DNA from 2 places in the Paenibacillus sp. FSL H8-0315 genome. Region 1 is predicted to be linked to the other one. Evidence: a T-box and tRNA genes for the amino acid it is inferred to sense, from the RefSeq annotation. Region 1 holds a T-box; the other holds one or more tRNA genes.
The links. The T-box of region 1 lies ahead of MHB56_RS08755 (arginine--tRNA ligase). A T-box ahead of a tRNA ligase gene usually reads a tRNA of that ligase, here a tRNA-Arg.
Positions count from the first base shown of each region.

Region 2: it encodes a tRNA-Arg, which carries the amino acid that the T-box ahead of MHB56_RS08755 (arginine--tRNA ligase) is inferred to sense. The anticodon was not compared.

Region 1 covers NZ_JBBOTA010000001.1:2,017,582-2,021,787, forward strand. The annotation lists gene MHB56_RS08745 (beta strand repeat-containing protein) at 1-1,199, opposite strand, end outside; gene MHB56_RS08750 (hypothetical protein) at 1,245-1,604, opposite strand; T-box leader at 1,854-2,072, shown strand; gene MHB56_RS08755 (arginine--tRNA ligase) at 2,113-3,978, shown strand; gene MHB56_RS08760 (GH36-type glycosyl hydrolase domain-containing protein) at 4,040-4,206, opposite strand, start outside.
Region 2 covers NZ_JBBOTA010000001.1:4,273,791-4,277,996, reverse strand. The annotation lists gene MHB56_RS18610 (sporulation protein Cse60) at 1-159, opposite strand, end outside; gene MHB56_RS18605 (GreA/GreB family elongation factor) at 556-1,011, shown strand; gene MHB56_RS18600 (YdeI/OmpD-associated family protein) at 1,081-1,545, opposite strand; tRNA gene MHB56_RS18595 (tRNA-Gly) at 1,647-1,717, opposite strand; tRNA gene MHB56_RS18590 (tRNA-Pro) at 1,730-1,803, opposite strand; tRNA gene MHB56_RS18585 (tRNA-Arg) at 1,836-1,912, opposite strand; tRNA gene MHB56_RS18580 (tRNA-Gly) at 1,923-1,997, opposite strand; tRNA gene MHB56_RS18575 (tRNA-Leu) at 2,005-2,089, opposite strand; tRNA gene MHB56_RS18570 (tRNA-Lys) at 2,105-2,180, opposite strand; tRNA gene MHB56_RS18565 (tRNA-Gln) at 2,188-2,262, opposite strand; tRNA gene MHB56_RS18560 (tRNA-Asp) at 2,279-2,356, opposite strand; tRNA gene MHB56_RS18555 (tRNA-Met) at 2,382-2,458, opposite strand; tRNA gene MHB56_RS18550 (tRNA-Met) at 2,530-2,606, opposite strand; tRNA gene MHB56_RS18545 (tRNA-Val) at 2,621-2,696, opposite strand; tRNA gene MHB56_RS18540 (tRNA-Glu) at 2,703-2,774, opposite strand; tRNA gene MHB56_RS18535 (tRNA-Ser) at 2,790-2,882, opposite strand; tRNA gene MHB56_RS18530 (tRNA-Asn) at 2,888-2,963, opposite strand; tRNA gene MHB56_RS18525 (tRNA-Ile) at 2,967-3,043, opposite strand; rRNA gene rrf (5S ribosomal RNA) at 3,101-3,217, opposite strand; rRNA gene MHB56_RS18515 (23S ribosomal RNA) at 3,363-4,206, opposite strand, start outside.

The sequences.
Region 1 (4,206 bases):
CCTGTCTCTCCTGCTCCGGTCGCTCCGGTAGCACCCGTTGCTCCGTCAGCTCCCGTTGCACCAGTCGCACCAGTCACTCCATCTGCTCCGGTAGCACCCGTTGCTCCATCCGCTCCAGTTGCTCCCGTTGCACCTGTAGCTCCATCTGCTCCTGTTGCACCAGTTGCACCTGTAGCTCCATCGGCACCTGTTGCCCCAGTCTCTCCTGCTCCAGTCGCTCCAGTTGCTCCATCCGCTCCCGTCGCCCCGGTTGCACCAGTTACTCCATCTGCACCTGTCGCCCCAGTCTCTCCTGCTCCGGTCGCTCCCGTTGCTCCTGTTGCTCCATCCGCTCCCGTTGCACCAGTCGCGCCAGTTGCTCCATCGGCTCCTGTTGCCCCAGTCTCTCCTGCTCCGGTCGCTCCTGTTGCACCCGTTGCTCCGTCAGCTCCCGTTGCACCAGTCGCCCCAGTTACTCCGTCTGCTCCTGTAGCTCCAGTCTCTCCTGCTCCGGTCGCTCCTGTTGCACCCGTTGCTCCATCGGCTCCTGTTGCACCTGTAGCTCCATCGGCTCCTGTTGCCCCAGTCTCTCCTGCTCCGGTCGCTCCTGTTGCACCCGTTGCTCCATCCGCTCCCGTCGCCCCGGTTGCACCAGTTACTCCATCTGCACCTGTTGCCCCAGTCTCTCCTGCTCCGGTCGCTCCAGTTGCTCCGTCTGCTCCCGTTGCACCAGTCGCCCCAGTCACTCCATCTGCCCCTGTTGCACCTGTCGCTCCAGTCTCTCCTGCTCCGGTAGCACCCGTTGCTCCATCGGCTCCGGTCGCTCCCGTTGCACCAGTCGCACCGGTCGCACCAGTTATCCCTTGCGTTACACCAAGCAATTCTGCATGTACAAGTCGATGGGCAGTCACAATCTGGCCAACGCTATTTTTTCCCCATACTGAGATTTGAATCGGATCATCTACCAGACTTGTAGTTGTAAAAATAAATTCAAACGCATCAAAATCGCCATAATAATCACGTGTTATAACTTCATTAGGTGCTACATTTATCAGCTCGCTGACATATAAAGTTCTTGTCCCATCCATATAGTATCCTTGAACAAGAGCCATTGATGAATCAATGTCACTTCGGTTATCAATTTTGACAGTAACATGCTGAGTAGGTCTTACACCCCCTACCATACTATTGTCTATCGGTCCGGTAGATAAATAACTCAATTTCTCATCACTCCTTTAACGTTAACTGTGTCACAAAAATAATTATTAAATTAATACTGCCTGCTTCTCCCACGCAACTATGCGATGAGGATCTACCAATGCCCCCGAGTTCTGTTTTCCCCAGACTGAAATCCCAACCTCTGCTTCAACTGCTTCTACTGTTGTAAACACAAATTCAAATGCGTCCAAATCGGCAAAATAGTTCTTAGTTAAAACTTGATTAGGTGCTAGATTTACTGTTTCATTCACATACATCGTTCTTGATCCGTTAAGAAGGAAACCTTGAATAACTAGATTATAAGGATTAAGAGAATCCCGATTAACTACTTTTACGGTTACCAGTTGCGACGGTCTGACCCCTAGGATCGGGCTGTTATCTATAGGTCCAGTAGAAAAAATAGCCATGTTTTATTCACTCCTCCCTTCCACTACAATTTGAAAGATTAGTGGCTCCGTATAGTAATATTCCTTGGCTTGAGTTAGCGTGTGGACTGTTGTGTAAAGGAACAGCTAGTCCTATAACAAGACAGCCTTCTTTTTTCAAATTTATAATCTACTAAACTGATAATCTAACAACAAAGAGCAACCAAGATTGTTAAGAAGCTAACCACTATTGCTTTTTATGAAATATTAGGTATACTGGTAAAAATTAATTAAGCATCGATGAGCGGGAGAGTAGTTAACGAGATCTAGTCCTCAGCGAGCCGGGAGAGTGTAAGCCGGTACAGATCCCTTTAATGAAGCGCACCCGTGAGATGGACTTCTGAACCTTAGTAGGAAGTCCCGGCTGAAGGCCGTTATCCCGTAAGGTGGCTGAACAACTTGTTCAGCAACGAGAGTGGTACCGCGAGCGCTAAAGCCCTCGTCTCTTTTGAGACGAGGGCTTTTTTGTATTTTCAAAGGAGGGTATACCATGTTAAATCAAATCATCAAAGACGGAATCGAGCACAGTGTACAACGTGTATTCAATACCTTAGGAGCTGACTATCCAGAGGACATTGCCATTCTGATCGAACAGCCAGCAAATCTAGAACATGGTGATTATTCATGCAATATCGCTATGCAGCTAGCCAAAACTCTACGTAAATCCCCAATGGTCATAGCAGAATTAGTGAAAGCAGAGCTTCAATTCCAAGGGCGCTTCGCCGGTCTTTTACAAAAAGTTGAAGTCGCTGCTCCCGGATTTATCAATTTGTATATGAATTGGCAAAGCTGGGCTGAACATTCCTTTGAACTGCCTGCCAGCACTGGGGAAAAAGTCATCATCGAGCACACTTCTATCAACCCCAACAAAGCCGCCCACGTAGGTCATCTAAGAAACGCCTGTATCGGCGATACTCTAGTCAGAATTATGAAAAGAACTGGGTATAACGTAGAGGTCCATAACTACATTGATGATCTCGGCAATCAGCTGGCGGATACAGTTGTTGGATTATTAAATATATCTTTAGAAGGGGAACACCAACGTTTCGGTGATTTTTGCTGGGATCTTTATGCCAAAGTGAACAAAGAATATGCGCTGAACCCTGAGATGACACATAAGCGCACAGATATACTGCACTCCCTTGAACAAGGGGGCGGTAACGAAGCCTGGCTGGGCAACCTTGTAGCTGAACGCATCGTTAGAGAGCATGTAGAGGAAATGAAACATTTTGGAATTTATTATGATTTGCTGGTATGGGAGAGCAGTATTTTAAAAGAGGGATTTTGGGCAGCCGCAGCTGAGCTACTGAAGCAGACAGCCGTTTTTGTACAAGAGACTGAAGGTAAACTCGCAGGCTGCTGGGTGCTGAAGCAAGGAACAGAGGCTAACATTGGAGCGGATTCAGAGGAGCATCAGCTCGATAAGGTGCTGGTGCGTTCGAATGGGATTTTAACGTATACAGCCAAAGATATTGCCTATCATCTCTGGAAATTTGGTCTTTTGACCAAAGATTTCTCCTATAGCGAATTCTCCTCCGGTTTATGGACAACTGGATTAACTGGAACCCAAGAATCTTATGGGCAGGCGGACAGAGTCATCAATGTGATCGATTACAGACAGGAATATCCACAACAGATGGTTAAGCAAGCCTTAGGGGCACTAGGTTATAACGAGCAAGCAGACAAACTCCATCATGTGAGTTATGGTGTTGTATCTCTTAGTCCCGCCTCGGCGGCCGAGCTGGGTATAGATATTTCAGAAGGCAAAACTTCTTATGCTATGTCCGGACGCCAGGGAATCGGGATTAAGGTAAGCGATCTGGTGGAGCTTATGGAACAGAACATTGAGCACTCACGTTCCGATAAAGACGGCCTCTCCAGCCGATTGATTGCCACTGCTGCGATTCGCTACTATCTGCTGCGGTTTAATTTAGGAACGGAAATCGTGTTTGATTTCAAACAGGCTACCGAAATATCCGGCAATACCGGAGTTTATCTGATGTATACTTTTGCGCGTGCGACAAGCGTTTTGAGTAAAGCTACGATCCCAATCCTTACAGCTGCCGCACAGCTTCAGTTCCCTTCCGAATTGGAAAAAGCAGAGCTTGCGCTGCTAAGACAGCTAAGCCTCTGGCCGGAGACATTACATTCAGCAAGTATAGAGTTGACGCCAAATACGCTCTGCACTTACGCACATACCTTAGCTACCCTGTTCAACAACTTCTATTCTGTATGTCCGATTCTAAAAGGCGATCCAGCTACGATCGAATTCCGCCTCTGGCTTACTTCAAGATTCAAGGACATCTTGGGAGATGTGCTCGAAGTGCTTGGGTTACCGACACCGAACCGAATGTAGAAGATACAAAAAAAGGGCAATTTCCGCGCTTAACGCGGAGATTACCCTTCTATATATAATGTTACTTATAAATCTCTATCACATTTCCAGCTTCCGTGCTGAGACGATCAAAGTCCGCACGTTTGATGCGAACACCACCACTACGATAGCGGTTAGGTGTACCTTCTGTTTGCACTTCCGTACCATTGATAGTAATTTGACTAATCTCACGACCTGTAAGGTGATAGA
Region 2 (4,206 bases), 2.3 Mb from region 1:
AGTGGTTCTTTGGTGCTCTGCCCCATCACGTGATGATTTAACTACCGAACCGTAACAGATATTCACAATCTGTTCCTCCCGTAGTCCTGCCAGGAACTCATTAGCTTTATTCTCTGCATAAGAATTGTCAGCATCTACAAACTCTTTAACTTGAATCATCCTGATCTCCTCCTTTAATAAATTAAGTAGTTATTTTATAGTTCTGGAATCTATATGTGAACTCAACGAAATGTACATGGCGTATCACTCCCCAGGTAACAATTAATGTAAAAATATCTTCAAAATACAGTATAGGCATTTCGCAGTTTTCTACGAAATGCCTATGCATCAGCCTATCATAGCACCCAAGTATGTAATAGTCAAAGGTTTTCATTACAATATTTAGAAGGTTTTAATTCCCCTTTTAAAATGGATTGGATTTACAAATAGAAGCTGGTATACTGATCAGAAGGTCTCCATTGGGGGACCTCTATTTGTATAGGAGGGATTTTAAGATGGCAACACACCATAACAGGTTTACAAGGAATGTGCTACTTAGAGGGGGTGAAATCTACTATGAACCATAGTCTTATCTATGAAGGCTCACGGACACAGCTGCTTCAGCAGCTTATCTATTTTGATGAGGAAAAAATCGCATTTCTAAATCAGTACTTTCCGGTACGGAGCAAAGATAGAAGCAACGCTGAAACGCTGTTATCCCGTTATTGCTCCGAGCTGGAACAATTACTAACTGAGTTCAATGGTGAAGATTTAAATTCACAGGTCTTTATCGGAAGTCAGCTGCAGCTTCGTTACTTGGACGATAATACTACAGATATCTATACCATCGTATTTCCTAACCAAGCAGAACCTAACAATAACAAGATTTCTATGTTGTCACCTATAGGCATGCAGCTGCTGCTGGCTGAGCTCGGCAGTACTTGTCAGCTAGCGATTCCTTCAGGTCAACTAGAGGTGAAGATCGAAAGCATTAAGTTCGTGAATAATGGTGAAGTAGGCGTTCTTATATAAGGACGATCCCTTATATACCCGCTACAGCAGCGTCCCTTTCCAGATATTAAGGAGGAGGACGCTGTTCTATTATTTAAGCCTCAAACCTTCTTCCAGCTTATTAACTGACTTCTGGATCCTTGCTGCTCTGGTTTCCGGTCTTTTCGCCCCTTCGATCCAGCTCACATATTCCTTCCGATAGGAATAAGCCAAGCTGTTATAATACACCTCTGCCTGCTCATTGCTGCTTAGTGCGTCCAGAAAATCTTCTGGAGCTTCTATCTCTCGCAATTGATGATCTTGTTCCATTGTCACCCGTACTATATCTCCAGGTTGAGCATGGGCTAAGTCTCGCAGTTCTTTTTTCACGACCATAAAATGTTTCCCATTACCATGCGGCATGAGTGTTCCTTTATAGGGAATGTCATTCAGGCTTCCTTTAACTTGTATCCTTGATTTAGTTTCATATATTTGTTCAGCGTCAAAAGGAACCGTAAGATATGTCCAACTCCCATTCGTATCTGGTCTGACTAACCTTGCTTCAAATTCAAACATTGGCCCCTCCTCAAATAAAATCTCTAGTTCCTATTGTATCCATACGTGCTTAACTATACAAAAAAACACCCGCCTAATACCGGCAGGTGTTTCTCTTTATAAGCGGGTGATGGGAATCGAACCCACGCTATCAGCTTGGAAGGCTGAAGTTCTACCATTGAACTACACCCGCAAAGGTATAAAATCGGGATGACACGATTTGAACATGCGACCCCCTGGTCCCAAACCAGGTGCTCTACCAAGCTGAGCTACATCCCGTTAACAATACTATAACTGCTTAGTAATAAAAATGGCGCGCCCTGAGAGATTCGAACTCCCGGCCTTTTGATTCGTAGTCAAACGCTCTATCCAGCTGAGCTAAGGGCGCAAAATCTATATGGAGCGGACGACGGGAATCGAACCCGCGACCCTCGCCTTGGCAAGGCGATGCTCTACCGCTGAGCCACGTCCGCAAAAACATGGTGCGCGTGAAGGGACTCGAACCCCCACGTCGTGAAACGCCAGATCCTAAGTCTGGTGCGTCTGCCAATTCCGCCACACGCGCACACTTTAAAGAAAATGGTGAGCCATGAAGGACTCGAACCTTCGACACCCTGATTAAAAGTCAGGTGCTCTACCAACTGAGCTAATGGCTCTCATAAATGGCTGGGGATATAGGATTTGAACCTATGCATGACGGAGTCAAAGTCCGTTGCCTTACCGCTTGGCTAATCCCCAATAATAATTAACTAAATGGCGGAACCGACGGGATTCGAACCCGCGATCTCCTGCGTGACAGGCAGGCATGTTAGGCCAACTACACCACGGTTCCATAGACATAATGCATAAGTGTAAATTGGTTGCGGGGGCAGGATTTGAACCTGCGGCCTTCGGGTTATGAGCCCGACGAGCTACCGGGCTGCTCCACCCCGCGTCATTAATTAGTATATACTATTCATTTTCACCATACCAGCTTATCCCTAAACATAATGTATAAGAGTAAATTGGTTGCGGGGGCAGGACTTGAACCTGCGACCTTCGGGTTATGAGCCCGACGAGCTACCGGGCTGCTCCACCCCGCGTCAGTGAAAAAAAATGGTGGAGGCTGAGGGGATCGAACCCCCGACCCTCTGCTTGTAAGGCAGATGCTCTCCCAGCTGAGCTAAGCCTCCATGATATGACCCGTATGGGATTCGAACCCATGTTACCTCCGTGAAAGGGAGGTGTCTTAACCCCTTGACCAACGGGCCATGCTAATAATTTTATGGCGGAGAGAGAGGGATTCGAACCCTCGAGACGCTTGTGGCGCCTACACGATTTCCAATCGTGCTCCTTCGGCCAAACTCGGACACCTCTCCATAAATGGCTCCCCGAACAGGACTCGAACCTGTGACAACTCGATTAACAGTCGAGTGCTCTACCAACTGAGCTATCAGGGAATATGGTGGGCCTTAGTGGACTCGAACCACCGACCTCACCCTTATCAGGGGTGCGCTCTAACCAGCTGAGCTAAAGGCCCTTCTAAGACATATTAATATTAAGGGCAAAAAAAATACCACGGGTAATGTGGTTGTCCGCTTGGCGGCGTCCTACTCTCCCAGGACCCTTCGGTCCAAGTACCATCGGCGCTGGAGGGCTTAACGGTCGTGTTCGGGATGGGTACGTGTGGAACCCCTCCGCTATCGCCACCAAACGGGCATTTACAGCGTAAATGCTCAGGCTTAATCGCCTGAAAACTGAATCCGAATTGAATTTGCGTCGCCCGTCATCTCTTCGGGGCCCCCGGAAAGTATTCGGAATTAGCTTCGCAGCCTTTTCTTCACTTTTTGGGGTATTTTTAGGATAAGCCCTCGACCGATTAGTATTGGTCAGCTCCATGCATTGCTGCACTTCCACCTCCAACCTATCTACCTCGTCGTCTTCAAGGGGTCTTACTAATTGGGAAATCTCATCTTGAGGGGGGCTTCACGCTTAGATGCTTTCAGCGCTTATCCCGTCCGTACGTAGCTACCCAGCCATGCTCCTGGCGGAACAACTGGTGCACCAGCGGTACGTCCATCCCGGTCCTCTCGTACTAAGGACAGCTCCTCTCAAATTTCCTGCGCCCACGACAGATAGGGACCGAACTGTCTCACGACGTTCTGAACCCAGCTCGCGTACCGCTTTAATGGGCGAACAGCCCAACCCTTGGGACCTACTTCAGCCCCAGGATGCGATGAGCCGACATCGAGGTGCCAAACCTCCCCGTCGATGTGGACTCTTGGGGGAGATAAGCCTGTTATCCCCAGGGTAGCTTTTATCCGTTGAGCGATGGCCCTTCCATGCGGTACCACCGGATCACTAAGTCCGACTTTCGTCCCTGCTCGACTTGTAGGTCTCGCAGTCAAGCTCCCTTATGCCTTTGCACTCTGCGAATGATTTCCAACCATTCTGAGGGAACCTTGGAACGCCTCCGTTACTCTTTAGGAGGCGACCGCCCCAGTCAAACTGCCCGCCTGACACGGTCCCCGTACCCGGTAAGGGCACTAGGTTAGAACCTAGATACGATCAGGGTGGTATCCCAACGGCGCCTCCACCGAAGCTTGCGCTCCGATTTCTACGGCTCCCACCTATCCTGTACAGATCGTACCCAAATTCAATATCAAGCTGCAGTAAAGCTCCATGGGGTCTTTCCGTCTTGTC